Regions from separate parts of the Nitrococcus sp. genome, predicted to be linked through region 1. Evidence: riboswitches for the same ligand, from Rfam matches in the RefSeq annotation. Region 1 holds a riboswitch; the other holds the start of a gene.
What was found. Region 1 has a riboswitch for cobalamin ahead of AC52Q4_RS13625 (ATP cone domain-containing protein). Riboswitches for the same ligand answer to the same signal wherever they lie in the genome.

Region 1 (13,625 bases):
ATCCTGGCGGCTTCCGCCGGGGCGTAGCCGGCCTGGTTCATCCACGCGAATCCCTGCCGGTCGGCCTCGGCTTCCTGTTCCCGCGAATAGGCCGCCAGATAGCCCTCGGCGATCAACCGCCCGATATCGCCGGCGCTGAAACCCACCGGTCCGGCGCTGACGACGCCGACGCCCCCGAGCAGCAGGCCGAACTGGGTGGCCAGCAGCAGGCCGGCGGTGCGGCGTGTCGTCTGAAACCGCTCCAGCGTGTGCCGCAGCACGTAGTGGGCGGTCTCGTGGGCGAGCACCGTGGCGAGCTGCGCCTCGTTCTCCACGCGCAGCAGCAGTCCGGTCCAGACCTGCTCGAAGCCATTGGGTGCCATCGAGGCGTTGAAGTCCGGCACCTGCATGGCATAGACGCGTATCTCCGGGCAGAAATCGCCGCTGACCCGACACTGCACGCGCGCGAGATAGGCCTCGAGCCCGGTTTCGTTGCTGCGCCTGCCGGACATTGCCGCGTTTTGCTCGGCCTGGCGCGAGGCGAGCCACAGACCCTCCTCGGAGATCTCCGTCGGCGGGCCTTTGCCGGCTTCCAGCTTCGGAACCTGAGCGGCGCATCCGGCGAGCAAGGCGGCGGAAATCAGCGCGGCGGGAACGGCAAGGGCTTTCATAGCGGCAGTCCCGCGAGCAGTTTCAGGCCGCGATTGTGAATACCGTCCGGGCGATTGACATCCAACGATTGACTCTGCAGCAGGTTGGTCCACACGACATCGCCGGTTTCGAGATCGACTAATGAAGCAAACCCCACGGCCTGGCTGGTGGGTTGGATGAATCCGAACAGAGCGAGGCTGGCCGCGGCGAGCAGGGCGCGTCCCGGCGTGGAGGTCGCCTGGCGGTAGATCAGAAAAAGCGCGTAATCGGCCGCATAATCGGCGCGAAGCGCGGCGACGCTTTCGCCGAGTGTCCAGTCGAGGCCTTCTTGCTTGGTGGGCAGCGACAGTTGCCGCCGTTGCTGAGGCGTATAGCGGTACGTCAAGATGGTCTGCAGCACCGTTTCGTGCAGCGCGAGCGCCTCGAAGTGCGCCTTGGCGTAGGGGACGACGCCCTCGGCACGGCGATAGCGGATCAGCGTGGCGCTACGGCTTTGCAGGGTATCCGCGACCGCATCGACCAGGCTCTGCTGCGCCGCGCTCGTCCAGTCCGCTCTTGGCAAGGGGAGGCCCGCCGTGGAGAGCTCCAGGATGGCGACGTCGACCGGCATGAGCAACACGCGCGCGGGACCGGAAGCCGGTCTGATTTTGTTGGCCACATACGGCTGGGTCTGCACGCAGGCACTGAGCGCGAGCACGAGCGCCACCGCGAGCGTCAGCGCTGCCGTCGCGCGCGTCAGTCGACCTCTTTCCGCCCGGTACCGTACGTGCATGGCGAAAACCCGTGGCGATTTTCTGCGACCGTTCACCTTTCTTAACGTAGCACGGCAGCGGGTTCAATCGATGCACGTTCCTCGCGCTCGAGACCGCTGATCCTGGCGGATAACAGTGCTGGGCACTCGATCGGCACGATTCGGCGTCCACTTGCGCGGCAAACGGGCGCGGAATTGCGCCGCAATTGGATATCTTCGGCATGGATTGCGGTCTAATAAGGAAAGTTTATGCCGGGATGGGTGCAACGGGGCGCCCCAGGGCGGCGGCTTCTGGATGTGCCTCGATCAAAAGCAACGAACAATGGCCCGCCAAACGAGGGGCATCGCCTTGGGTGGCGGAGCCTGAACAGCTGCAGCCACATGCCCGGCCGGGACAATCCTGAACAGGTAACGAGCTATGGCGATATCACTGGCAGAGGCAAGGCGTGCGGCAGTGGGCTTTCAGCCTGGCACGCCGCTGGTTGGCTTCAGCGACCTCTGTAAACGCTACGGGTCATCGCACGGGCGCGTCGTGCTGGATTCGGTATCGGGTACGATCGAGGCGGGCGAATTCGTTATCGTGGTGGGCCGCAGCGGATCGGGCAAGTCTACGCTGTTGAACCTCCTCGGCGGGCTGGATCGCCCGAGCCGCGGCACGGTCAGTATCGACGGCCGCGCACTCGGATCGCTCAGCGACCGCCAGCTCACGCTTCTGCGCCGGCGGCGCATCGGCTTTATCTTCCAGGCCTACAACCTGATCTCCACGCTCACGGTCAGCGAAAATCTGATGCTGCCGCTGGAGCTCAACGGCTTGGCGGTTGCGGACAACGTGACCCATTGGCTCGACCGGGTGGGCTTGTCTGGTTTGGACGACGCCTACCCGGATCAGCTCTCCGGCGGCGAGCAACAGCGTGTCGCCGTGGCGCGGGCGCTGGTGCACGGGCCGGATCTCATCCTGGCGGACGAGCCGACCGGCAATCTGGATCTGGACAATGCCACACGGGTGGTGGCGCTGCTCGACGAGCTCTGCCGCAGCAGCGGAAAAACGCTGGTGATGGCCACTCACAGCCGTGAGGTCGCCGGCAAGGCCGACCGGATGATGACCATCCGGGAGGGCCGGCTGTTGGAGGTCCACGAGTGACGCCAAGCGTACTGCGCGCTGGCCGCCGGGCGCTGTGGCGGCATCCGGTGCAGCTGGTGCTGGCGGTCGCCGGCGTCGCCTTGGGGGTCGCCGTCGTCATCGGTATGGACTTGGCCAACCAGAGCGCAAGCTCGGCCATGCGCGAGTCCATGCAGGCGGTGACCGGGCGGACGACGCACCAGATCTTCGGCGGTCCCGAGGGGTTGCCGGACTCCCTCTACGCCAAGCTGCGCACGCGGCTTGGCATACGCCAGGCCACCCCGGCGCTGGAGGGGGGCATAACGGTGCCGGGCGCCGACGATCGGCCGCTCACGCTGCTCGGCGTCGATCCGCTCACCGAGGCCGGGCTGCGCGAGCCACTCACTCCAACGGGTGAGGGCGACGGCGGGGACGTCTTTCAGCAACTGTTGCTCAATCCCACCGGCATCGTGCTGCCCGAGGAGGAGGCGCGGCGGCTGGGTGTGAAAGCCGGAGACACGCTGCAAGCGCGGCGCGGCGCCGAGGAGTGGGGCCTGCAGGTGTTGGCGGTGGCCGGGCCTTTCGATCACGCCCTCAGCGGCTATGCCTTTGCCGACATTGCCACGGCGCAAGAACTGCTGGGCCGGGTCGGGCGCTTGTCGCGCATCGACCTGATACTGGAACCGGAAGAAATCGAGCCCGTTCGCGCTTTGTTGCCCCCGGAGGCCACTCTCGTGCCGGCGGCGGCGCGGGCGAATGCCATGCAGCAGATGACTGCCGCCTTTCAGACGAATTTGACGGCGTTTTCGCTGCTCGCGCTGGTCATTGGCCTGTTTCTCGTGTTCAACACCATGTCGTTCATGGTGGTGCAACGCCGGGCAATGATCGGCACGCTGCGGGCGGTGGGTGCCACGCGGCGCCAGATCTTCACGCAGGTGGTCAGCGATGCTGCTCTGGTGGGGCTGCTCGGTACCGCGCTGGGTCTGCTGCTGGGACTGGCACTCGGTGTCGGGCTGGTCGATCTAGTAGGCCACAGCAGCCCGAATGAATCCTTCGACGAGGCCTTGGCCCGCTTCAGAATCGCGCCGCTGAGCCTGGCCAAAGGCGTGCTGCTTGGTATAGTCGGCTCCGTGGTGGCGGCCGCCCCGCCGGCGATCGAGGCCGCCACGGTGCAGCCCCGCTCGGCCATGGCGCGAAGCGTGCTGGAGCAGCGCGTGCATCGCGGCGCCCAGCTGGCGGCCGGGTCCGGTCTGCTGGCGCTGATCACGGGGATGGCGGTGCTTGCGCTCAGCGCCAGCCTGGTGGCCGCTTTCGTCGGCTTGTTCGCCGTGATACTGGGCGCTTCGCTGCTGGCGCCGCTGGCATCGGCGCGCCTGACCGCCGGCCTTGCGAACGCGCTTCCGCGACAGCCGATTGTGCGGCTGGTCCTGCGCGGTGTCACGGCCTCGCTCAGCCGCACGGGGGTGGCGATCGCCGCCTTGGCCGTGGCCATGTCGGCAGTGATTGGGGTCGCGGTCATGATCGATAGCTTTCGGGGCAGCTTCGCCGCCTGGCTGGAGCAGTCGTTGCGGGCGGATTTCTACGTCGCCAGTGCCGAGGATGGCAAAGCGGTCGACGATGCACTTGCCCGGCGAGTCGAGAGCCTGCCCGGGGTGGCCTACATCACCCGCTCGCGCCATTATCGCCTGCCGGGCGAGGATGGGTTCACCGCCATCTGGGCGCTCGGCATCGGCCACCGGGGGTGGCAGGGCTTCGACATCCGCGACGGCGACCGGGAAAACGCCTGGCAGGCGTTTCGCTCCGGTTCCGGGGTTCTGATCAGTGAGCCCTACGCTTACCATCACGATCTGCGCGCCGGCGAGATGCTTTCCTTGCGTACCGCAACGGGCGAGCGGCGGTTCCGGGTGGCCGGCGTGTTTCGCGATTACGGCTCGCCGTACGGGGTCGTGCTGATGTATCGGCCGGTATATCAGCAGCTCTTTGGCGACGAGCGTCTCTCCGGACTCGGCGTCTATCTCGCCTCCGGTAGTGACCGCGCGGCCCTGCGCGAGCGTCTGGAGACGGCGGTGAGCGGGTTGGCCGGGGTGCGCGTGCGCGACAACCAATCGATCCGCGAGCGTTCCTTGGCGGTATTCGAGCAGGAATTCGCCATCACCTCGGTATTGCGTATGCTGGCGGCGCTGGTTGCCTTCGTCGGCGTGGTGAGCGCGTTGATGGCGCTGCAGCTCGACCGCACCCGGGAGATGGCGGTGCTGCGCGCGATCGGCTTCACCCGCATGCAGCTGGGCAGCCTCATCACCGCGCAAAGCGGGCTGCTCGGGCTGGCCGCGGGCCTGTTCGCGATTCCGATGGGATTGGTGCTCGCGTGGCTGCTGGTGTTCGTGATCAACCACCGCGCCTTCGGCTGGAGCATGGAATTCACGATTCACCCCATGCCGCTCCTCGAAGGCGCCGGGCTGGCGGTTGCCGCGGCCTTGATCGCCGCCATTTATCCGGCGTGGCGCGCGGTACGCATTCTGCCGGCTCGCGGCTTGCGGGAGGAATGAGATGCGCCGACGCACGCTTTTCTACGCACTGGCGGGCGCAGTGCTCCTCGCCATCGGTGGGTGGTATTTCACCGCGCGCGTGCCGGGGCCGCCGGCCGGCGCGAATGCAACCGTCCCCGGCGCGCCGCAGGATTCCGACATGGCCGGCTATGCGAAGGTGCGCGCCGCCCGAGCGATGCACTTCCCGCAGGATCACGGGGCCCACCCCGATTACCGCATCGAGTGGTGGTATTTCACCGGCAACCTCGCTACGGACGAGGCCCGCCCATTCGGCTTCGAGCTTACGTTCTTCCGTTTCGCCCTGGCGCCGTCCGACAAGCCAAGGGCCTCCGATTGGGCGACCCGGCAGATGTGGGTCGCGCATCTGGCGCTCAGCGATATCGACGCGGGGCGGTTTCATGTCTTCCAGCGCTCGCAGCGCGGGGCCGCTGGTTTGGCGGGCGCGCAGAGTCAGCCGGTTCGGATCTGGACCGATAATTGGGAAGTGCGCGCGCTCTCGGCGGACGATTTATTTCCCGCCCGGCTTCAGGCCGAGCAGGAGGGCGTGCGGATCGATCTGCATCTGAGCAGCGCCAAGCCCTTGGTGCTGCAGGGCGATGCGGGCTACAGCCGCAAGAGCGCGGACCCGCAGAATGCCTCGTATTACTACTCCTACACGCGCCTGCGGGCGCAGGGCAGTATTGACGTGGCCGGTAAGACCTACGCCGTGAACGGCACGGCGTGGATGGACCGCGAGTGGAGCTCCAGCGTTCTGGCGGCCAACCAGGCCGGCTGGGATTGGCTTTCGCTGCAGTTCGACGACGGGCGCGATCTCATGCTCTACCGGCTGCGTCAGCAGGATGGCTCCGCCGATCCGCACTCCGCTGGCGTGCTGGTCGGCAGGCGGGGCGAGACGCGGCATCTGGCGGCGACGGATTTCTCGTTATCCCCGGTACGCCACTGGCGCAGCGAGGCCACCGGCGTCTCCTATCCGGTGGCGTGGCGGGTTCGGGTGCCGTCCGAGGGTTTGGATCTCGATGTCGAGGCGCGCATGCCCAACCAGGAGCTCGATCTGCGCGTGCGCTATTGGGAGGGGGCGGTTTCGGCATCGGGCGAAAACGTCAGCGCTCACGGCTATCTCGAGCTGACGGGCTATGGCTCGGCGGCAGCAGGCCGGTCCGGCGCTCCAAGCGACGGATGACGGTTTCGAGCCCCGCCTCGCGGAGCTGGGCCTGGAGCTCGGAGCGGATGCCGACCAGCACGTTGATGCCCGATGAGGTGATCTCATAGACCTTCCAGGTGCCGTCGTGATCGTGCAGGCGCAGCTCCAGGTGTGTCCAGCCCAGGCTCGGACCGGTTGCGACCACCCGGACGGCCGCCGTGCCCCGATGCGCGTCGTGGCGCAGCAGCAGGCAATGGACGTGGGCATGGCGGGTCAGCTGATCGAGCGTCGCGGCATGCTTTTCCATGGTGCGGCTGCACATCTGCAGCAGAAAGGCGCGGAACGCTCGGCGGAAACGCTCGCATTGCGAGGGCGTGGCGCTTTGCCAATAGGAGCCGAGCACGTAGCGGGCCATACCGGTCAGGTCGAGGTGGGGCAGGGTGATGCGTTCGATCAGCTGACGGGTCAGCACGGCATCGCGCTGCAGCGTGCCGAGCCAGCGTTTGAGCGCCTGTATGGCCTCCGTGATCATCCCACGCACCGCGACGTCGGGGCGCTCGCTGGCACTGGCCTGAGCGCTCGCCAGGAGGCTGAGCATCAGCAAACCCGCCGCCATCGCCATGGGTGCGCGGCTCAATGCGGCTGCAAAGAAATCCGGGTTGGTCATCGGACCCACCTAAGGTTGTATGCACCAAAGACCCAAGAGTATATCGTGGTGAGCTTCCGGCACACGCCTCTTCGTCCGATCCATGGTATGCGCCCCTCTAGGCTAATAGCGCTGAGTGCGTTGTTCCAGTCCTTCGTCCCGGCCGGCTGGCTCGCCGTGAGTCGCCGCTACGGTCGAGCTCGCGAGGCGCGTGCGGATCACGATTGCCGTGGCGGCTGAAGTGATCTGCGCCGCACTCGAATGCCGGCTGCTGCTGCCCGGTGCGTCGGCGGGCACGTGTGAGGAGGCCATGGAGCGGCTGTGCGCGCTCTTCGGCGCAGGCACACGGGTGCTGGTGCTCACGGGGGCGGGTTGCAGCACCGCCTCGGGCATTCCCGACTACCGTGATCGCGACGGGCAGTGGAAGCGGCAGCGGCCGATGGAGCTGCGGCAATTTTTGGGTTCGGAGTCCGCCCGCCGCCGCTACTGGGCGCGCAGCATGGCGGGTTGGGTCCGGATCCGCAACGCCCGACCGAATGCGGCTCACTACGCGCTTGCCCGGTTGCAGCGTCTCGGCCGTCTCACCTCGCTGATCACCCAGAACGTCGATGGATTGCACCAGCGCGCCGGCAGCGTGGACGTGATCGATTTGCACGGGCGTCTGGACGGCGTGGAATGTCTGGAGTGCCGCGGGGTTATCTCGCGCGAGCGCTGTCAGCTGGAACTGGAGGGCCTCAACCTGCATTGGCGGGCCTCGGCAGCGCTCGCCCCCGATGGGGATGCCGATCTGGCGGAGGCGGACTGGGCGGATTTCCGCGTGCCCGGCTGCCCGGGCTGCGGCGGCGTGCTCAAACCCAGCGTGGTGTTTTTCGGCGAGTCGGTTCCCCCGGCCCGGGTCGCCGCTTGCAGCCGGCGGCTGCAAGCGGCGGACGCCTTGCTGGTGATCGGCTCCTCGCTCATGGTCTGGTCGGGTTACCGCTTTGTTCGTGCCGCCAGGCAACAGGGCATCCCGGTCGCCCTGCTGAACGACGGGCAGACCCGAGCGGACGGCGAGGCGAGCTTCAAGGTAGTCGGGCGCTGCGCCGAGGTGCTGAGCGCGTTGGCACAGTGCCTCGAGTCGCCGTGAACCCTGGCTCTAGCCGCCGATGCGGGCCCTCACCTCCTGGGCGGCCGCGATCATGTTGGCAAGTGCCGGCTTGATCTCCTCCCAGGCGCGGGTCTTGAGGCCGCAGTCCGGATTGACCCAGAGCCGCTGCCGCGTGATGACCGCCGCGGCGTTCTCCAGCTGAGCGACCGTCTCCGCGACGCTCGGCACCCTTGGGGAATGGATGTCGTAAACGCCGGGGCCGATCTCGTTGGGGTAGTCGAACTCGGCGAAGGCGGCGAGCAGCTCCATATCCGAGCGCGAGGCCTCGATGGTGATCACATCGGCGTCGAGCTCGGCAATGGCACGGATGATGTCATTGAACTCGGAGTAGCACATGTGACTGTGGATCTGGGTCTCGTCCCGCACCCCCGCCGTCGCCAGGCGAAACGCGCGCACGGCCCAGTCGAGATACGCCGGCCGATCGCGGCCGCGCAGCGGCAAGCCCTCGCGCAAGGCGGGTTCATCCACCTGAATGGCCTGAATCCCGGCGGCCTCCAGATCACCCACCTCGTCGCGTAGCGCCAGGGCGATCTGCTGACAGGTCTGCGGGCGAGGCTGATCATCGCGCACGAACGACCACTGCAAAATCGTGACCGGGCCGGTCAGCATGCCCTTCACTGGACGTTCGGTCAGCGATTGCGCGTAACGGATCCACTCCACTGTCATGGGCCCGGCGCGGCGCACGTCGCCGTATATGATCGGCGGCTTGACGCAGCGGGAGCCGAAGCTCTGCACCCAGCCTTGCTGCGTGCTCGCGAAGCCCTCCAGCAGCTCGCCGAAGTATTCCACCATGTCGTTGCGCTCGGGCTCGCCGTGGACCAGCATGTCGAGCCCCATCGCCTCCTGCGCCTTGATGGCCGCGTCGATCTCGGCGCGCATGCGCTGCTCGTAGCCGGCCCGGTCCAGCCGGCCCGCCCGGTAGTCACGCCGCGCCGCGCGGATCGACCGAGTTTGCGGGAACGAGCCGATGGTGGTGGTCGGCAGGAGCGGCAGGTTGAGGCGCGAGCGCTGACGCGGCGCGCGCTCCGGGTAGGCCGAGGCGCGGTGGGTCATGGCGCTGGTAACGCTGCCCAGTCGCTGCTGCACGGCGGCGTTGTGCACGCGCGTGGAGCCCCGCCGCGCGGCGAGGGCGGCACGGTTGGCGTCCAACGCCTCGGCCACGCTCGCGCGGCCGTGATTGAGCGCCCGGCCGAGCGTGGCGACCTCCTCGAGCTTCTGCACCCCGAAAGCGAGCCAGCGCTTGAGCTCATCGTCGAGGCGCGTCTCGGCGGCGAGGTCCACCGGCACGTGCAGCAGCGAGCAGGACGGCGCCAGCCAAAGGCGCTCGCCCAGCTGTTGTTGAGCGCGCTCCAGCGGATCGAGCCAGGCCTCGAGATCGGTGCGCCAGATGTTGCGACCGTCGACCACGCCGGCGGAGAGCACTTTGTCCGCGGGCAGGCGCCGCAGGATTTCGCTCAGCTGCTCCGGGGCCCGCGCCAGATCCACATGCACGCCGTCGACCGGCAGCCGCAGCGCCTGCTCCAGGTTCTCGCCGAGCCCGCCGAAATAGCTCGCCAGCAGCCGCTTCGGGCCGTGCCCAGCCAGCTGCTCGTAGGCCCGCGTGAACGCCGCCTGCCAAGCCTCGTCGAGGTCGCAGACCAGTATGGGCTCGTCGAGCTGCACCCATTCGATGCCGCGCCCGGCAAGACGCTCGAGAAGCTCGGCGTAGACGGGCAGCAGCCGCTCCAGCAGCGTGAGCTTGTCGAACGGCTCACCGCGGGGCTTGCCGAGCCAAAGATACGTGAGCGGCCCGATCAGCGCGGGCTTGGCGCGCAGGCCCTCGGCGCGGGCTTCCTCGATCTGCGCCTCGAGGGCGGCCGGCAGCAGCGTGAAGCGCTGATCGCGGAGGAGTTCCGGGACGATGTAGTGATAGTTGGTGTCGAACCACTTGGTCATCTCGCAGGCGGCGGCATCCTCGCCGCTCGGGGCGCGTCCGCGCGCCATGCGAAAGTAGAGATCGAGATCGACCTCGCCGCCCTGCCAGCCGAAGCGCTGCGGTATCACGCCGAGCAGCGCGGAAGTGTCCAGCACGTGATCGTAGTAGGAGAAATCCCCGGCCGGCACGAGGTCCAGGCCGGCGTCGGCCTGCATCATCCAGTGCCGGCAGCGCAGGTCGGCGCCGGTGTGCAGCAGCGTGTCGCGGTCGATATCACCGCGCCAGTAGCCGTCGAGCGCGCGCTTCAGCTCGCGGCGCGGCCCGATCCTCGAGAAGCCCAATGCATGTGTCGTAGCCACGGTTTCCTCCGATGAGATGCCTCGTTTGCAGCCAGCCAGTGTCGAGGTTCCTCAACTATGAGACAATTTCAAATTATTCAAAAATAAGATGAGCGAGTTTCATTATTTGACCGTGAGCCCGCCATGTATCTCGAACTCCGCCATCTGCGCACGCTGCAGTCGATCCGGGCCGCCGGCAGCCTCGCGGCCGCCGCGACGCGGCTGCACGTCACGCAAAGCGCCTTGTCGCATCAGATCAAAGCCCTGGAGCGGCAGTTCGACACGGCGCTCTTCTTCCGCCAGTCCCGGCCGCTGCGCTTGAGTCCGGCCGGAGAGCTGCTGGCGGATCTCGCCGATCGGCTGCTGCCCGAGGTGGCCGCGGCGGAGCAGCGGCTTGCGGGCATGGCGCTCGGGCGGCAGGGCCGGCTGCACATCGCCATCGAATGCCACAGCTGCTTCCAATGGCTGCTGCCCACCATGGACGACTACCGCGAGCGCTGGCCCGGCGTGGAGATGGATCTCTCGCTCGGCTTCAGCTTCCATCCTCTGCCGGCGCTGGTGCGCGGCGAAATCGACCTGGTGGTCACCTCCGACCCGGATCCGGATCTGCGCGGGATCCACTACGAGCCGCTGTTCCGTCACGAGGTGCTGCTGGCGATGCATGTCGGTTCGCCGCTGGCGGAAAAGGCCTGGCTGGAGCCGCAGGATCTGGCCGCCGCGACGCTGATTACCTATCCGGTGTGCCGCAGCCGCCTCGACGTGTTCGCCCGCTTTCTCGAGCCGGCGGGCGTTGAGCCGCCGGCGGTGCGGACCTCGGAGCTCACCGTGATGATCATTCAGCTCGTGGTGAGCCGCCGGGGCGTGGCGGCGCTGCCGAGCTGGGCGCTGGATGAGTACCGCGATCAGGGGCAGCTCATCGCCCGGCCGCTGGGGCGTCATGGGCTCTGGAGCCCGCTCTACGCCGCAGTCCGCCAGGAGAGCCGGACGGCGCCGTTCATCGACGCTTTCCTCGCCCTGGCGCGCGCAGTGACCGCCGAGCGGCTGAGCGGCATCGAGCCGCTCGATGCCCAATAACGCCGCCGGGGAATAGTTAGTACGATTCCCGCTCACACCTAAAGTTGCGAGGTAAAGCGATGCCGTGGCGAATGCTCGTGGCGACGGAGGCTCCGCCTGCGACGCTGTTGGTTCGGCTGCTGGTGGGCGGGGTGTTTCTTCCGGAAGGCCTGATGAAGTTGCTCTATCCGGCCTGGCTGGGGGCCGGGCGATTTACGAATATCGGTATTCCGCTACCCGAGTTTTTCGGCCCATTGGTGGGCGGCTTCGAGATGGTTTGCGGATCGTTGATCCTGCTGGGTTTGTTGACGCGCGCCGCGGCGATCCCTCTCATCATCATCATGGTCGTGGCCATCGTCAGCACCAAGCTTCCGGTGCTCCTCGGCCATGATTGGTGGATGTTCAACGTCCGGTCGCTTTCCCGCTACGGCCTCGCGGCGTTCGAGCACGAGTGGCGTACCGATTTCGCCATGCTCTGCGGCTCGCTCTTCCTGCTGTTCGTGGGCGCGGGCGGATGGTCGGTTGACCGTACCCTGCAACGGCGTCTCACGGAAACGTAAAGATATCCGCGTTCAGGCTGCCCGCCCGACGATGCCTTGGCTCGGGTTCTTTGGCCGTCGCCTTGCATTGACAGTCGATACCCAATATATTGGGTCTACGTCTTGTAATCTGTCCCATATCTAGTGTTGGCAGGGTGGGGAACTCCGGTGTGAGTCCGGGGCTGTCGCGCAACGGTAACGCGGTCACGACCGCGAAGTCCGATGACCACCGCAAGACCCGGGATCCGCCGATTGCGAGCGGGTCCGGCCGCAGGAGACCTTCGCGTCAAAGGCTCGCGGCGTGGGACCCTTCCGCCTCGAGGGCGGTCCTGCCCCGTGTCCGCGCGTGGCTCCTCCAAGCAACTCCTGCTGCTGGAGGTAACATGCAGGCAGAAGCCGGCGTTTTTCCGTCGCCCGAACTCCCCGAGCATCAAGACCCCCGCCTCGACGGCCTCCAGGTCATCCGCCGTGACGGTCAGGTCTCGGCCTTCGATCCGGACAAGATCACCGTGGCTATGACCAAGGCCTACCTCGCGGTTGAGGGCGCCTCGGCCTCCGGTTCCCAGCGCATCCGCGAGACCGTGGACGCGCTGGTCGGCCAGGTGGTCGAGGCGCTGGCCCGCCGCCGGCCCGCCGGGGGCAGTGTCCACATCGAGGACATTCAGGATCAGGTCGAGCTTGCGCTGATGCGCGCCGGCGAGCACCGCGTGGCGCGGGCCTACGTGCTCTACCGCGAGGAGCGCGCCCGGGCCCGGCAGGGCGAGGCCGCGCCCGCCGCCGCGCCGGCCGAGACGCTGCAGGTGACGCGCGCCGACGGCCGCCGTGTGCCGCTCGATGAGGCCCGCCTGCATTGCGTCATCGCGCAATCCTGTGACGGCGTCGCCGGTGTGGCTCCGGAGGCGATCATCGAGGCAACGCGGCGCAACCTCTACGACGGCGTGCCGGAGAAGGAGATCGACACCGCGCTGGTGATGTGCGCGCGCACGCTGATCGAGCAGGAGCCCGGTTACAGCTACGTCGCCGCCGGCCTGCTGCTGGACGCTCTGCGCCGAGAGGCGCTGAGCTTTCTCGCCGGCGCCGCGGCGGCCGCCGGCTTCGAGGAGATGGCGCAGCGGTATCCGGCGTATTTCACCGCCTACGTGCGCCGGGGCGTGGAGCTCGAGCTGCTCGATCCGCGGCTGCTCGAATTCGATCTCGAGCGGCTCGGCCGGGCGCTTGAGCCGGAGCGCGACCGCCAGTTCGGCTATCTCGGACTGCAGACCCTCTACGATCGCTACTTTCTGCACTGCGACGGCACGCGCTTTGAGCTGCCCCAGGCGTTTTTCATGCGCGTCGCCATGGGGCTCGCGCTGAACGAGATCGACCGCGAGGAACGCGCCGAGGAGTTCTACCGGCTGCTCGCCTCGTTCGACTTCATGAGCTCCACGCCGACGCTGTTCAACGCCGGCACCCGCCGCCCGCAGCTTTCGAGCTGCTATCTCACCACGGTGCCCGACGATCTCAACGGCATCTACTCGGCCATCCGCGACAACGCGCTGCTTTCCAAGTTCGCCGGCGGGCTCGGCAACGACTGGACCGGCGTACGCGCGCTCGGCGCCCACATCAAGGGCACCAACGGGCGCTCCCAGGGCGTGGTGCCCTTCCTCAAGGTGGTCAACGATACGGCGGTCGCCGTTAATCAGTGTTTCGCCGCTGACACGCCGGTGCATACAGCAGATGGCGCGAAGCCGATTGCGGAGGTCACAACGCGTGATCTGGTAGTGGGTCAGCGCGGCGAGTATCGGCAGGTCGAAGATAAATTCTCGTATCACCAGACCGAG
Region 2 (16,280 bases), on a different contig from region 1:
CATTCGGTACTGAGGCCAGAGAGTATGTCCTCGCGTACCTCGTCCAGGTCTACGGCGGGTATGAACAGATCCTGCAGATTCGGCCGTGTCGAAGCGTAATAACGCTGCAATATACTATCGACCAGCGATTCACGGGACGCATACTGCGCGGCACTAAAATCGCCGGCCCGGAGACCGGCCGGGGCGTCGCCGCAGTAGCCATGTAGCAGCGGGCTGCCGGGCGTCGAGGACGCCCCAAACAAATTCATAATCGATGAGGATGCCAGGTCCGCCGTGCCTTCCATCGTTTCCAGATGGTGAGTGAGATGGCGCAGCGTATTGTCCCCGCGATAAGGAATCATCTCCAGATCGAGATTCAGCGTCCGTGCTACCGCCCTAGCACTATGCCACTCCTCATTCTGTCGGCGTCCATAATTGAGGGCGCGGATTTCGATGCCGTGGTCCCGGCATAAGGCGGCAATCAGACGCGAGTCGAATCCCCCGGACAACGCCATTAGCACTGGCCGCGGCGCACCTGCGGTTTTGTCCAACAACGATTGCGCCGAGGTGTCTCGGATTGTCTCGATCGTCTCATCCAACAGCCTGAGCGGCGCGACCGGCGCGGGGCGGATATCGCGGCCACGGCGCGCGGACAGCCCGGTGGCACGACTCCAGCGATAGCACCCGCCTGGCAGTGTGCGCCGGATGCGTTGATGCAATGTACGTCCCGCCAGTGGCGACCAAAAACCCATCAACTCATACATCGCCACCGTATCCGCGGGTTCCGCTAGCGCCGGAAACAAACACAGCAGGTCGGCGATGCGCGTGCCCAAGACATTGCCGCCCGTTGTGCGGGCCACGTGAATGGGCTTAACCCCCAGCGCATCGCTTTCGATCGATAAGCTTGTCTCTGTAGGTTGTAACAGGTTATAGCACTGAGCCGACTGCTCGGCCTTTTGGTGTACGGCTTCCGAGTCGGCGCCATTGAAGTTTACCGCCGTCAAGCGCCCCGAAACTGCTGTACCAGCAAACACGTCCAGCAACATAGTGGGCGGCACCGCCGCCGAGACCGGCGCAGGGGCCGCCACGGCCAACAGGTAGCCGTCTTGGCGCAGGGTCTCGAGGCCAAGGCCCTCGATCAGCCCGGCCGCGTGTGATAGCTCTTTGGTTCCAAACTCACTGTTATCGGGTAGGTACGCAACAAAGCGAGTGATGAAGCTAATTTGGTTCATTGTCCGTTACCTTTATTGAGCGGCAGACTATCACCGCACTAGGAGAGAAACTCAACTTCGGCAACCTTCTTTGAAGGCGCGACAGCATACGGAATTCAGCCGCTCCAACCGGAACTGACCCACCAGGCTGTTTTAGACGTGCCAGATCGGCCTGAGCGTCTGTCCAGAACAGCGTGCTAACTGACCCTTCTCAGCTACAAAACTTTAGAAATCTGCCTAAACCAGCAATCAACCTGTTTTCTCGCGATCAACCTTTCAATGGGACCAGCGAAATGAGCCCCCTAAATAGCAAGGATTCACGATTGACCACACCGTAGCACTCATGGGTCTGTTGCAAAGAGGTCGGATTGCTCTCATTCTCCCGCATCGAGCGCACCAACAGATGCAGGCAATCGTTGCTCTTCAGTGCTGAAAGGCGGTGGCGGGCTACGCTAATCTTGTGCGAGGTATAAACCAATGGATCTTTCTTGAAATCCAGATTGGCCTTGATGGCTTTCTCAAGCAAAGCACACGAGATTAATGCACAAGGGAATATTTCGGGAAAACTGGCCTTATCTTCAATCTCGTCAAAAAAATCCGATTGCTCTACCAGTGAGCCAGAAAGAAAATTTTTCGCATTGCTTGTATTCATGAATTTTCGCTTGATGAAAAAACCGGTATCGTTCAAGAACTCTCGGTCGGCCGCGCCAGCCAAACTACTAAAATCAGGCAAATCAGGCGAGGATAAAAAGAGTGGCTTTGTCGATTCTTTCTTATAACCGTGCACGCTGAGTTTTCCCGCCGACTTCAGGGTTACCCGGTTGCTCAAAGTAGGGCTTATGACATCATCGCAAAATACACTTTTATTGATTTTAATATCAATATCTTCACCAGCCTTGACCGGATTGACGAACGAGAACTGATAATTGCTGTATCGCAAGTCCTTCTCGACGATTATTGTATCCTCCCGATTTCTTATCCGATGTTCACGAATCATGCCCTCGATAAGGGCTACTAATTGAAAGCCCAGCACGATAGGCCCACCAAATGGATTATGGGAGATCTGATGCCATTTTTTCTTATCATGGAAAAGATTGAAATCATCAGTCGCGTTTCTGGCGATATCGATATGCAGTTCACTGAAGGTGTATGTTTCTTGTGGTAGTGGCATTTTGTAACCATTTGCTTCTAGGCGGGGGCCGGGCGCAGTTGCCGTACCGTGCCGGCGGCCCCCAGCACCAATGCGCCCGACAACTCCGATGTAAAGGCGGCGGATGAGCGGCAACTTGCCAGCCCCCCGGACGACGCCGTGGCATTAAAGCGGACAACCGCCCGGTATCCCATTGCGAATCCCGGGGCCCCGGCGGCGCGCGCGTGCGGCGGTAGGCCCGAGGCTCCCCCCATTGCCTCGGCCTTTGGCGCCGTGGCGCGTGCACCGCACGAACGTTTGATCACCGGGATAGGCTTGCTGGCGCATGCTCGCCCTACTACTGCCCTTATGCATGACCTCGGGACATAATGCCGACGACAGCGGCTAGCCCGCACAGGGTTCACGGTGCCATCGCGCGCCAGCGTCAGTAATTGCACTCCTTTTGCCGATCAGGACGGCCCTTGGAAGCATTTTCAGAAATGCGCGGACCGTTCTCGGTGCTGCCGTAGCGCACCTGGAACACTGCCCGCCCTCGCAGAGTAATCCCCCGACGTTTGCCGTTGTCGAAAACCATCTTTCCGGCGATGGCCACCGCAGGTGCTCCAATAGAGCGTCTCGGCGGGCTCGGTACCATGGGCCAAGCCATGACCGCAATATAGTCAAGGGGAGGTAACGCTACAATGACCGGCCGCACGCCCTACAGGGCGCAGGATCGCGGGCCCTCAGCGAGCGTCATGGAAGATGATGCCGAGCGTGTAACGCTCACCGCGATGTACGGTGCTCACGCCGTGCCTGAGCGTGACCCGGTAGTCTCCTCGTCGTCCGAGCACCGGGCGGCTGTTGACAGCAATGACGGCCGCTTCGCCCCGTTGCAGCGGCACCACCCGCGCACGAGACTGCCGGCGAGGGCGCTGCTCCACGAGCACCAGCTCGCCACCCTCGTAGTCGGTGCCCCTCTCACTCAGCATCACGATGACTTGCAGCGGAAAGGCGAGTTCGCCGTAGAGGTCCTGGTGCAGGCAGTTGTAGTCGCCCGCCCCATAGCGCAGCAACAGCGGGGTCGGGCGCCGCTGGCCGGCGCAGTGGCAGTGGGCGCGGAACTCGCTGTGCGTCGCCGGAAAGGTCCGTGCCTCGCGCAGGCGTTGGGCCCACGCATTGGCCAGGGGCGCGAGATTCGGGTAGATGGACTCCCGCATTGCCTGGACGAGTGGTGGCAACGGCTCGACGAAATACTGGTACTCACCGCGGCCGAAACCGTGTCGGTCCATCACGACACGGGAGCGGAAATACCGCGCATGCGGGTACATGTTTTTGAGGCCCAGGCACTGGCGCCTATCGAGCAGCCACGGCAGCACCGCGACGCCCTCGGCGTCGAGGCTACCCAGCACCCGCGACCAGTCGCACGCTTCGATGCGCTTCGCCACACGCGCAGTCATGGCGCGCACCAGAGATAGGCGGCGGCGTTGGCGCGGTAGGGCCGCCAGCGTTGGGCAAGCGCTCGCAAGGCAGCCGGAGAGGCGGCGCCGACGGCGCGCTGCAAGCCGAGATTGCTCTCGGGGAGAACGTCGGGACGGCGGCCCAGGCGAATCGCCAGGTACGCTCGGGTCCACGGGCCGATACCGGGCAGGCGCGACAATGCGGCATCGATCTCAGCCCAGCTTCCGCTCGCGAGCGCCGACACATCGCTTGCCGCTGCGTCCGCCAACCGCCGCAGGGCGGCGACTCGCCGGCCCGGCATGCCGATGGCATCGAGATCGGCCACACGCAGTTTCGCCGGGGAAAGCTCGCCACAACGCTCGACCAGCCGGCGCATCAGCGTCGCCGCCACCGCCACGCTGACCTGCTGGCCGACCACGGTGCGCACGCAAAGCTCAAATGGCGACCAGCAGCCCAGTGGCCGCAGCCCCGGCGCCCGCTCCACATACGGGCGCAGCACCGGGCAGGCGCGCAAATGTTGATCGACGGCCTGGGTATGCTGGCCGACATCAAAGAGACGGCTAACGTGGCCGACGATCTCGGCGCGGGCGAGCTCCTTATCGGCCGTAATCTGCAGGCAATTGGCTTTGGGGCGGTAGGTCACCCACACGCTCGCCCCCTTGTGGCGGCGCTCGTACCCGCCATCCACGATCCACTCGTAGCCCGGGATCAGCCGTGGGCCCAGACAGCCAAGCAGTGTCGCCCATGGGAAAGGCGCCACCACCCCCAGCTCGGCAAGCACGGGCATGGCGGGCTAGACCTCGTCGGCAAGCGCATCGCCAGGGCGCGCACGCTCGCATTCGATCAGCGCGCACTTGCGCTCAATGCCCCAGCGATAGCCCCCCAGTCCGCCATCACCGCGAATGACGCGATGGCAGGGGATCACCAGAGAAAGGCGGTTCGCGGCGCAAGCATTCGCGACCGCACGCACGGCTTTAGGCCGGCCGATAGCCGCCGCGACCTCTTTATAGGTTCGAAGCTCGCCGCGGGGGATGCGACGCAGATAATCCCAAACCTTGACCTGGAATGCCGTGCCGCTCACATCCGCCGGCAGATCGAGCGCGCTGGGCGCATCACGCAGATAATCGCACAGCGCCTGCATCCACTGCCCGAATGGTTGCTCGGCCACAGGCGGCATGACCGATAGTCTTGCCGCCGGGTACTCGGCCTGCAGGCAGGCGCGCATCGCCTCCTCGCTCTCGCCGAGCTGGACAAAGCACAGGCCGCGGTCGGTGGCTGCCATCATCAACAAGCCTAGCGGCGTCTCGGCCGTCGCGTGAGAAATCTCCATCCCCGCGCCACCGGCACGATACTGACCGGGCGTCATGCCCATCCGGCTCGTCACGCGCTCATAAACCCGGCTGATGGAGCCAAAGCCTGCCCCGTAAATTGCATCCGTCACCGGGTCGCCGCCCCGTAGCCGCCGCTTGAGCAATCGCAGACGGCACGCCTCGGAATACTGCCGGGGCGTGACACCGATAACCGCCTTGAAGCGGCGCTGCAGATGATACGGGCTGACATTGGCCTGACGGCTTAGTACCGCGAGACTGGAGGGAGCGTCCGGATGCGCCTCGAGTTGCCGGCACAACGCCTGCATCCGCTCGGCCAGCGATGCGTCCCTGGCGGCGTTGCTGTCGGGGCGACAACGCTTGCAGGGGCGCAGCCCGTCGCGTTCCGCCGCCGCCGGCGTCGTAAAGAAACGCACGTTCCCGCGCAGCGGCCTGCGCGAAGGGCAGGACGGGCGGCAGTAGACTCCGGTGGTACGAACGCCATAGACGAAGCGGCCGTCGCAGGAAGCATTCCGCGTCAGGACCGCCTGCCATCGCAGCTCCTCGTGCATGGATGCGCTCCAGCATGGCCATCTGACAGAGCCTCAGGGTGCCGTCAACAGCCCGGAGTGACCATCCGATTCTTGCGCAGTAATGAAGAAAACGCGGCTCGCTTGCCCGCGCGGGCAATGCGAGCCCTCCCAGGATGGCAACCCGCCGTCGGCCGAGCGAGTTCGCTCTCTCAGGCCGAAGCGGAGGCCATCGCGTCGGCGTCTTTGGCCGCCTTGTCGACGTCACCGCCCTCCAGTGCCAGGCCGTCCAGGTACTTCTCGGCGTCCAGCGCTGCCATGCAGCCACTGCCGGCGGAGGTAACCGCCTGACGATAGACATGATCCATGACATCGCCGGCGGCGAACACACCGGGCACACTGGTCGCGGTGGCATTGCCCTCCAGCCCGCTCTTGACCCTGATATAGCCGCCCTTCATTTCGAGCTGGCCCTGGAAGATGCCGGTGTTCGGCGTATGGCCGATCGCGATAAACACGCCGGTGAGATCAACGTCCTCTGTTGCACCCGTCTCCGTGCTTTTGATCCGCATGCCGGTCACCCCCGTCTGATCGCCGAGCACCTCATCGAGCACGCTGTTCCAGCGGATGGTGACCTTACCTTCCTCGACCTTGCGGAACACCTGATCCTGCAGAATTTTCTCGCCACGAAAGCGGTCGCGTCGATGCACCACGGTGACGTGGCGCGCGATGTTCGACAGATACAACGCCTCTTCAAGCGCCGTGTTGCCGCCGCCGATCACGGCGACATCCTGGTTGCGATAGAAGAACCCGTCGCAAGTGGCACAGGCCGAGACACCTCGGCCCATGAACCGCTCCTCGGATTCGAGGCCGAGATACTTGGCGGTCGCGCCGGTGGCGATGATCAGCGCCTCGCAAGTGTACTCGCCGCTGTCTCCCTTTAAGCGAAAGGGGCGGCGCTCGAGCGCGACCTCGGTGATGTGGTCGAAAATGATCTCGGTATTGAAACGCTCGGCATGCGCTTTCATGCGCTCCATCAACGCCGGCCCCTGCAAACCCTCGACGTCACCCGGCCAGTTGTCCACATCCGTGGTGGTGGTCAGCTGGCCACCCATCTCCAGGCCGGTCACCAAAACGGGATTCAGATTCGCCCGCGCCGCGTACACCGCGGCCGTGTAGCCGGCCGGCCCGGAGCCGAGTATCAACAGCTTGGCGTGTTTAACCTCACTCATGCAAAACGCTCCCGGTATCGGCTCATTGGCCGGAAAAGGTCGTCGTCGCCGGCTGCGGAGCGCCCGCAGCCGGATTGCTTTGCACCTGCAACGACGCGATCACAGCCGCTTGGCGTGCTCGGCGAGATAGCTTGCCACACCACCGGCGTCCGGCTTCATGCCCGCTCGACCCTTTTGCCAACCAGCCGGGCAAACCTCGCCGTGCTGCTCGGTGAACTGCAAGGCATCGACAACACGGAGCATCTCGTCCACTGAGCGGCCGAGCGGCAGATTATTGACGACCTGGTGCTGCACGACACCCTGGCGGTCGATGAGAAACGACGCGCGCAGCGCGACCCCCTCTTGGGGATGGTCGATCCCGTAGGCCCGGACGATCTCGTGTCGCTTGTCCGAGACCAATGGAAAGCGCACGGCGCCAATGCCGCCCTTGTCCACCGGGGTGTTGCGCCAAGCGAAGTGCGTGAATTCCGAGTCGATGGAGACACCGACGACGGCCACCCCGCGCTCTTCGAACTGCGCCATGCGATTGTCATGGGCGATGATCTCGGATGGGCAGACAAAGGTAAAGTCCAGCGGCCAGAAGAACAAAACCACATACTTGCCACGCAGGTCGGAGAGCCGAAACGCCTCATTGATCTGCCCGTCCGCCATCACAGCCGGTGCGCTGAACTCCGGCGCTTCCTTACCTACCAGTACACTCATGGTTCCCACCTCCGGTCGAGTTACCCTTGAACTGCTTTGAGTGTATGGAAAGCGGGACAATCAGTAAAATTTCATATTTTTATGTCATTAATAGAGGCTAGCTATGATCCGTTTGCTCTGTGCCGCCGGCTCGCCCGGTTGCGAGCGCCGCGGCAGGGCCGCGCTCGCCGCGACGCATCAAATACGCCACCAGCGCGATGGCCGGGATTCCCAGCAACGCCGTATAGACAAAGAAGAACGCGTATCCCTGTGCCTCAACGACCACACCCGAGAAGCCGCTGATGAGCTTTCCGGGCAGCGTCATGAGCGAGCTGAACAAGGCGTATTGGGTCGCTGTAAACGCCGTGTTGGTCAAACTGGAGAGATAGGCGATAAATACGGCCCCGGCAAAACCACCGCTCAGGTTATCCGCGCTGATGGTCAGTGTCAGTAAAGCGACACTCGCCCCGCGAATCGCCAGGTAGGCAAACAGGAGGTTGGTCAACGAGACGAGCACAGCCGCCAATAGCAATGGGCGCATCAAGCCGTGGCGGGCGACGGCTGTACCCCCTACCATAGCGCCGAGAAGGATCATCACCAGTCCGTAGAGCCCGCTGATGTTGGCTATCTGGGGCTTGCTGAAGCCCAAATCGATATAGAGGGGGTTCGCCATGCTCGCCATAGCGATGTCACTGATTCGAAAACAGCCGATGAACATCAGAATGGTCAACGCGAGCCATCCATTGCGGGTGAAGAATTCCACCAGCGGGCGGACCACGGCGCCGGCAAGCCAATTAGTGAGCCGGCGGCGCCAAAAGCGGATACGTCCTCCGCCCGCCGTGCGGACAGCAGGTTGGGTCGTTTCTAGCGGGGGCTCGAGCGCATGCACGGGCTCCCGGCTCAGCAGCACCGTCGCCATGCCCAGCAGCATCAGGCCCGCCATCACCCGATAAGCCGTCTGCCAGGAACCGATCGCTGCCAGGTAAAGCACGCCGGTATAGGAGACTAGATTGGCGATCCGGTAGCCGAGCTGATAGGTGGCTGCCATCGCGCCCTGATAGCGCCGCTCCTCGGCCTCAATGCGAAACGCGTCTATCGCGACGTCCTGGGTCGCGGAGCAGAAGGCCACGACCACCCCGAGCAGGGCTATCGCACCGAGGTTCGTGTGGGGATCAAGACAGCTGACGCCCAGCAAGCCGGCCGCAATGCCCAGCTGTCCCGCGAATATCCAGCTGCGCCGTTTGCCCATCACCCGGGTCAAGCCCGGCAGCGGCAGATGGTCGATTACCGGCGCCCATAAGACCTTGATCGAGTAGGCCACGCCGATCCAGCTGAAAAAACCGATCTCAGCGTGACTGACACCGCGCTCGCGGAGCCAGAGCGCCAAGGTGGCGAACACCAGCATAAAGGGCAGCCCCGCCGAGAAGCCCAGGAACACCATAGTGATCACCGGCCGACGCAGATAAATGCGCAGCACCGCCTGCCAACCGAGAGCCCTGGGGGATGCCGATACCATTCGCGCGAGATCCGATTCGGCCGCCGTAGCTAGCCGCATCGTCTGTTATTCACCGGCCTGCGGCAAGGGTCCGACGAAATGGTCTGTTACCTGTCACATATTGACGTTGAACGTCACGGAAATCCGACATCTTCACCTTGGGACGGCGTAGCATGGCGGCGGCCTCAGGCATCGGGGAACCGAATCAGAAATTATTCAAGTTATTGATATAAAATCAATAAAAAGCAAAGACAGCGGCCTTGTTATGGACTGAACGACCGAGCTTGCAGCAGTTGGCCCCGTTTCTGCATAACAGTTGGCGGCGCAAGCCGGAATAGTGGTTAAAGGGGGAAGAGCGACAATGGTCTCGCAAGCTGACAAGGCCCGGAACGATTACCTGCGGGGATGCCGTCTGGAGACGGGGGACGGCTGTCCGGTGGATCTGGTTTTCGCAGCCTACTTCTATCGGCGCGCAGCGCTCCGGGGGCTTGCCGAGGCCCAGCATGCACTCGGCTTCTTGTACGCGACCGGACAAGGGGTGACATTGAACGAGACGATGGCGGTTCATTGGTTTGAGGCCGCCGCCCGGCAGAATCAGGTCTCCGCGCAGCACAATCTAGGCGTGATGTATGCGGAGGGACGCGGTGTACCAAGGAATGAGGAAATCGCGATCCGCTGGTTCTATCAAGCGGCGCTGGGGGGTAGCGTCGAGGCCCGGGAGTGGTTGGCCCGGTGCGTGCACGTGCAGGCAAGCGGGGAAGTACCCGGAAGGATGCGTGCAGGCGGGCGTGAGGTACCACTCCGCTGGGCGGACCCATGCTCGATACCGCTAAGCACTGTCGGTTGGCAGCATGCAGCAACCCGCATGGACGTGGCTTCAAGCCGCGTTGGCGTCCGCCCGGCGGATTTTCTTTTCCGATAACCGCGCCCTTTGCGACGTTGTCTCGCGGACCCGGCACCGATGCCGATGGCGCCCGTTGTTCAGGTAACTACACTCCGGCTAGCCAATACGCTTTGCGAGGCTTCGAGCCGGACAGGCGGCCAACCTAAGGCCCACCATGAATTAACTCAGGTTGTGCACGACCACAACCCACGGAGCCACTCTAAATGATACAGGTCAAAAAGGCCCTCGTGGTTGATGACTCGCGTCTTGCGCGCATCGCGCTCAGCAAGCTTTTGCAGCGGCGCAACGTGGATGTCGATATGGTGGCTACCGGCACCGAGGCCCTCGACTACCTCCGTACGGCACGCCCGGATGTGGTCTTCATGGACTACATGATGCCGGATATGGACGGATTCGAAGCAACCCGGCGCATCCGCTTGCTGCCGGGCGAGACGGACATCCCGGTGGTCATGTACACGGCGCAGGAAAACGAGCAGGATCGTGAACGCGCCGAGGCACTCGGAATCGCTGGGTTTCTGACCAAACCGAGCGGCGAGGAGAGTCTGGAAGAAATATTGGCATCCCTGGGGCAAGTCTCTCGCGACCTGCGTGCGACGACACCGCAGCAGGCCGGACAGGATACTTCCCCGAGCCGCGCCGAGAAGCCGGCGCCCGCGCAGCCCGCGGCTGCCGAGCACGCCGAGCCGACGACGCAGATCGCGTGGTCGGAGATTCAGGACGCGGTCCGGGAAGCCGCTGAGGCGAAGGCCGTCGAGGCCGTCGAACGACTGGTGCAGCAGCGCATTGATGGCTTGCGGGGGGAACTCGAGAAGACGATTGGCGAGGCCCTCGGAGGCGACCGGAGTTCCACCGACGCCGCGGTCGAGGAAACGGCGCGGCGCATCGCCGAGCACAGCGCCAAGGAGACCATCGAGCGTTTTCGCATGGAAATGGGCCCCGAGGCATCGAACAGGATCAAAGGCGAATTGCGCCGAGAGCTTCGTGGCCACATGGCCGAGCTGCTCGCCGCGGACGTATTTCGCCACCAGTTCACCGAGATCGTTCTGGAAACCGCGCTGCCCCGCCTGCGCGATGAGATAACCGAGGAGACGCTGCCGGCCATTCGGGACCGGATTCTCGAGGACAGTCGCGGCCTGGCGAGGAATGCGGCCCGTGAGGCGGCGGCGAAAGCCGCGCGGGACGCGACGAGCGAGCAGATTGCGGTCTCCCTTACCGAGTACCGGATGCAAGCCGATGATCGCATGCGCGAGCTAATCCAAGCGCAAGCCGCGCGTTCTCGGCGATCCCTTTTCATCGGCGCTGCCGTGGGCTTGGTGCTGATCGTTGCCGGAGCAGCCGCCAGCGTTTACCTGTCCACGCACGGGCTCCCTTTCTGAGCCGCGCCGGGACGGGCCGAAGCCACCCGGTCCGCCATGCGAATGGGTTCAGGCAGACGGTAGCTCGTCGTACAAGCAAGCGTCCACTCGATCGCGCTGTCGTGGTCGGTGTGATGTCCCGGCGAGACGTAAAGCGGGCTCACGGCGCTGCGCGTGCGCACGACAGTGCCAATGCGTTGCCTGGCGTCCATGAGCGGCGCCACGCAACCCTTCTCGCGGCCGGGCTCCCGGTGGTCGCCGATCAGACGCGACTTGCCGACACCGATCGTGGGCAGGTCCGTGACGACACCGAGATGGGCGGCAATGCCGAGCCGCCGGGGATGGGCAATGCCCTGGCCGTCACACAGAATCAGCTCGGGCAGAATCGTCAGTTTCTCCAGCGCATGAAGCACCGCCGGCAATTCGCGAAAGGAGAGCAGACCGGGAATATACGGAAACGGCGTGGGCTCCAGGGCGATCTGGGTCTCGAGCGCCGTGAGCTCAGGGAAACTCACGACCACGACCGCCGCTCTCGCGAGCCGACCGTGATCGGCGAAACCGGTATCCACGCCTGCCACATAACGCACTCGCTTCGGACCGGGCCGCAGCCGAACCCGCCCGGCCAGCTCGCGCTGCAGGATGATGGCCTCTTTCGGCGTGAGTCTCCAGTCGTGACCCGGATCAAAGCGCATGACTGCGCGCCGCCACCGCTGCCCACGGAGGCGGCTCAGTCCCTGTCGTTAACATCTAGCTCGTCGAGGGGATTTTGTGGATTGTATGGCTTGGCCCGGTCCCCCGATTCGTAATCCTCCGGAGTGATATCGACCGAGCCGGACCAATCCTCGGGTGGCTCAATAGGCTCTGCGCTGAGCTCGAGCCACGTTTCGAGCTCGAACTCCTCCACCGCGCCATCGAAATACTGAATCTCGATCGTCTCCTCCTCGTGATCGTAGGCCACTACCTCGAAGCTCTCGCCTCTCGGCAACATGTACCACTCGCCCACGACGGGCGGTTGCATCGTTCCCATTACTCAACCTCCCACGATCCGCCAGCAGCCGGCCCTCCTTGGTAGTCAATCTGCCCTCGCTTCAGACATCTTATAGGATGTGAGCGATCGGCGTTAAATCCCCGTGACCCGGTCAGGCATCGGCCCCCGCGTAGCGCAGGCTGAGATAGAACATTCGGCCCAGGGCATTGAAGCCGAATGCATTCTCATAGTCCTTATCGGTGAGGTTTTCGATTCGTCCCTCCACTGACCACGCTTGGGTAAAGCGGATCTGGCCGCTGAGGTTGAGCAGCGTATAGCCGCCGAGCCTCTCGCCACCGACATCGAGCCGCTCGCCGATCCTCAACAGCTCAGCGCGGACGAGGCCGGAGCGGCCCAAAGCGCGCGAGAGCACTAGGGAGAACTTGGTATCGGGCCGGCGCAGCAGCCGCGCGTCTTCGCTGAGATTGCGCGGGCGCTGCAGCGTGAGGCTGGAGTCCACCCGCCAGCGGCCGACGCCGTCGGCATACTGCAGCTCGAGGCCCGGAATCCGCGCCTTGTCCACATTGATCGCCCGGGACCTCTCGCCGGCAAAGGCAATGAGCCCCTCGATTCGCGTATAAAACAGATTGGCCTCCACGTGTCGTCGCCCGCCCGGCTGCTGGTAGCGGAACGCCAGCTCGGCCGAATGGGATCGCTCCGGTTCGAGATCGGGGTTGCCGGCGAAGAACCCGCCCACTCCAGGGTGAAAGAGCTCATTGAGGGTGGGGGCTTTGAATGCGCTGCCGTAGGAGAGTATCACGCGGTAGCCCGCACCGAAGCGATGGCCCCAGGCAAGCTGTCCGGTCGGATAGCCGCCGAACTCGCTTTGACGATTGTAGCGAAAACCCAGCTCCAAATCGTTGCGACCGAAACTGCCCAACCAGTTCGCGTAAGCCGCGGCGTTGGTGATGGAGTCGTTGAAGACGAGGCGTGAGGTCCCGGCATCGACGTTCTTTCCGACATCCCGGCGCCAGAACACACCCAGGGTCAATGACTGCATCGCGCCGAGATCCAAATTATTCTGCCAATCCACGGTCGTGCGCTGCGTCTCGATCCGGCTCGGAAAAGCGGATTTCGACTCGATATCATCCTGGTTGTAGCCCACTGTCAGCGCGTAGTTCCAGCCGGCCAACGGCCGGTCGGTAAGGCGGGCGCTGTAAGTGCCGTTGACCGTGTTCTGTACGCCCTCATCAAACTCCACATCGCTATTGGAGTGCCAGCCGGACAAGCGCAATGCCGCATCGCTCCAGAGCGGCGTCGTGAAGCGCGCGTTGACACTGCGATTGATGTAACCGTCATTGTCCGGGTCGTGGCTGAAACTGCTGGGATTGGTGGCGGATATGCCGTCGGTACGGGTAAACGACGTATTCACCGCGAGGCGAGTCGCCTGCCCGAGCCCGATGCCCGCCTCGGCCCGCTGCGTGTCCTGGGAGCCGGCCGTCACCGAGGCCGTCATCCCCTGCGGCTCGCGCGTGAAAATTTGAATGACGCCGCCAACGGCATCCGAGCCATAAAGCGCGGCGCGTGGACCGCGCACGATTTCGATGCGCTCGATCTGAGCTGGCGTAATCTGACGCCACTCGAACCGCCCGCTCGCCGAGGAGGCCGCCCTTACCCCATCGATGAGTACGAGCACATGGTCCGAATTGCTGCCGCGCAGAAAAACGCTGGTGTTGCCGCCGATGCCGCCGCTGCGTACCACGTCGACGCCTGGCTGCAGGCGCAGCAGAGCGCCGATGCTCTGCGGATTCGTCGCTTCGATGTCCTCACGTGTGATCACTGTTACGGCGGCGAGCGTCTGATCGGCCGGTGTCGGCGACCGCTGCGCCGTCACGATGACGGGCGGAATCTCGACGGCGCTTGCCGCGGCCGGCAAGCCCGCGATGACGGCGGCCGTGGCAAGCTGAATTGGCTGACGTTGCATGACGATGGGACCCCTGTTCGCGCACACCCGCGCGCAATGGTGGTAACGGAGGTCCAGGAAGCGATGAGGGGAGACGACACGGAGGCAAACGGCAGACCGTCACGCCCGTAGCGCCGCCCTCCGCAGCACTGAACCGGTGCGGGCTCCAGGTCGGTCTCCGGGCTCGCGAGCGGGCATCACACCAGACACTGCGCCTTCCCATGCGCAAGCACAGTGGCGTAAAGCAGTGTCTTTAACTCGCTTACCGTTGCGGGGGCAGCGCCGGACTTCCACGCGCGCCATCCGCCACTTCGAGCCGAGCTTTGGCGCAGCGGCTCTCGAGGCAGTGACTCGCAGGGCACCGGCTTCCCGTTTGATCCCCGGCCGCCGGGCACGGGGAACCTGAAGCCGTGGAATGAAAGGAATGCTTGACTACAAAAATGCTACCTCTGGTAAGGCGGGATGAACGGATGCCGTGTCCCGGCCGGCCGCCACATCATACACGGAGAAAAACGAGATCCCACGCGCCATGACCCTTCTCCCGGCCACGACGTTCGAAGCGCGTCGATGGACGCTCACCCGGACCGGAAGCGAAACGGCCGCACCCCGCGGTATTCGTGAACTTCGCCGAGCCTTCCACCACCGCCAGCATATGCTCTGCGTAGTCTTGCCAATCGGTCGCAAGATGCAGAAAGCCGCCGGCGACCAACCGGCGAGCGGCAAGCGCCACCCACTCCGGCTGGATGAGGCGCCGCTTGTGGTGGCGGCGCTTGGGCCATGGATCGGGGAAAAACACCTCGATGCCGTCCAAGCTGGAATCGGCGATGTGGTGGCGCATGATCTCCACCGCGTCGGCGTAAATCAAGCGCACGTTGTCGAGCCCTTCAATTTCGAGTCGGCGCAGTAACCGCCCGATACCCGGGCGATACACTTCGATACCGAGGTAGCCCCGTCCCGGGTAGCGCCCGGCCAACTCCGCCAGCGCCTCGCCGTTGCCGAATCCGATATCCAGAATCATGGGCGTTCCGGGTCCGAACAGCGCTTGCGGATCGAGACAGCCTTCGCCGCATTCGAGCCCGTAACGGGCATAAAGGCGCTCCAGTATCCGTGCCTGACCGCGGGTCAATCTGCCTTCGCGGCACACGAAGCTGCGCACACGCCGGTACGGGAGTTCTTGCCCTGCCTCCATCGCTCCTATTGACATCCCCGCCGGCCGATCAAAAAAAACTGCCTTCCAAAGGCGAGGAAGCCTCGGCGAAGCGCCTCTTCTGGATACGACCGGCAAGATAGGCCTCGCGACCCGCGGCTACCGCCTTGCGCATGGCCGACGCCATGAGCACCGGGTCTCGCGCCCCGGCGATCGCCGTGTTCATAAGCACGCCCGCGCATCCGAGCTCCATGGCGATCGCCGCGTCGGACGCCGTCCCCACGCCGGCGTCGACCAGCACCGGCACAGCGGCATTCTCGACAATGGTGAGCAGATTGTAGCGGTTCTGGATTCCAAGCCCCGAACCGATCGGCGCCGCGAGCGGCATAACCGCCACACAGCCGATCTCCTCCAGACGACGCGCGGCGATCGGGTCGTCGTTGGTGTAGACCATTACGCGAAAGCCCTCGGCAACGAGGCGTTCCGCCGCCTCGAAGGTCGCCGACATATCCGGGTAAAGCGTACGCTCGTCGCCGAGCACTTCGAGCTTTACGAGGTCGTGGCCGTCCAATAACTCGCGCGCCAGGCGGCAGGTGCGCAGCGCGTCCTGGGCATTGAAACAGCCGGCGGTATTGGGCAGGAGCGTGAATTGATCCGGCGGGATGACGTCGAGCAGATTCGGCTCGTGCGGATTCTGGCCGATGTTGCTGCGCCGGATGGCGACCGTTACGATTTCGGCTCCACTGGCACGGATGGCCCTTCCGGTCAGCTCCAGATCGGCATACTTACCCGTGCCGACCACCAGCCGGGAATCATACTCGCGCCCCGCCACGATGAGCTTGTCTTGCCGCATAGTCTCGTTGAGTTCACTTTCCATGAAGAAGCTTCAAGGGTTACCCGCAGCCGTCAAGCAAGGCGTCAGCCG

Region 2: it holds a riboswitch for cobalamin, as region 1 does, so the genes downstream of both, AC52Q4_RS03710 (TonB-dependent receptor domain-containing protein) here and AC52Q4_RS13625 (ATP cone domain-containing protein) in region 1, are expected to answer to the same signal.

Annotation. Positions count from the first base shown of each region.
Region 1 covers NZ_JBXWZQ010000197.1:1,982-15,606, forward strand. Annotated here, with positions in the region: gene AC52Q4_RS13575 (M48 family metallopeptidase) at 1-650, opposite strand, end outside; gene AC52Q4_RS13580 (hypothetical protein) at 647-1,402, opposite strand; gene AC52Q4_RS13585 (ABC transporter ATP-binding protein) at 1,800-2,522, shown strand; gene AC52Q4_RS13590 (FtsX-like permease family protein) at 2,519-5,026, shown strand; gene AC52Q4_RS13595 (lipocalin-like domain-containing protein) at 5,028-6,206, shown strand; gene AC52Q4_RS13600 (MlaC/ttg2D family ABC transporter substrate-binding protein) at 6,127-6,834, opposite strand; gene AC52Q4_RS13605 (NAD-dependent protein deacetylase) at 7,043-7,939, shown strand; gene metE (5-methyltetrahydropteroyltriglutamate--homocysteine S-methyltransferase) at 7,949-10,234, opposite strand; gene AC52Q4_RS13615 (LysR family transcriptional regulator) at 10,358-11,287, shown strand; gene AC52Q4_RS13620 (DoxX family protein) at 11,365-11,826, shown strand; cobalamin riboswitch at 11,919-12,072, shown strand; partial or broken gene AC52Q4_RS13625 (ATP cone domain-containing protein) at 12,189-13,625, shown strand, end outside.
Region 2 covers NZ_JBXWZQ010000044.1:2,116-18,395, forward strand. Annotated here, with positions in the region: gene AC52Q4_RS03645 (asparagine synthase-related protein) at 1-1,211, opposite strand, end outside; gene AC52Q4_RS03650 (hypothetical protein) at 1,459-2,475, opposite strand; gene AC52Q4_RS03655 (hypothetical protein) at 2,765-2,932, opposite strand; gene AC52Q4_RS03660 (2OG-Fe(II) oxygenase) at 3,063-3,776, opposite strand; gene AC52Q4_RS03665 (DNA-3-methyladenine glycosylase family protein) at 3,773-4,564, opposite strand; gene ada (bifunctional DNA-binding transcriptional regulator/O6-methylguanine-DNA methyltransferase Ada) at 4,571-5,656, opposite strand; gene trxB (thioredoxin-disulfide reductase) at 5,827-6,843, opposite strand; gene AC52Q4_RS03680 (peroxiredoxin) at 6,943-7,545, opposite strand; gene AC52Q4_RS03685 (AmpG family muropeptide MFS transporter) at 7,643-9,040, opposite strand; gene AC52Q4_RS03690 (tetratricopeptide repeat protein) at 9,381-9,941, shown strand; gene AC52Q4_RS03695 (response regulator) at 10,127-11,299, shown strand; gene nfi (deoxyribonuclease V) at 11,269-11,970, opposite strand; gene AC52Q4_RS03705 (DUF6763 family protein) at 12,006-12,305, opposite strand; gene AC52Q4_RS03710 (TonB-dependent receptor domain-containing protein) at 12,418-14,229, opposite strand; cobalamin riboswitch at 14,361-14,629, opposite strand; gene trmB (tRNA (guanosine(46)-N7)-methyltransferase TrmB) at 14,705-15,412, opposite strand; gene AC52Q4_RS03720 (thiazole synthase) at 15,426-16,232, opposite strand; gene thiS (sulfur carrier protein ThiS) at 16,274-16,280, opposite strand, start outside.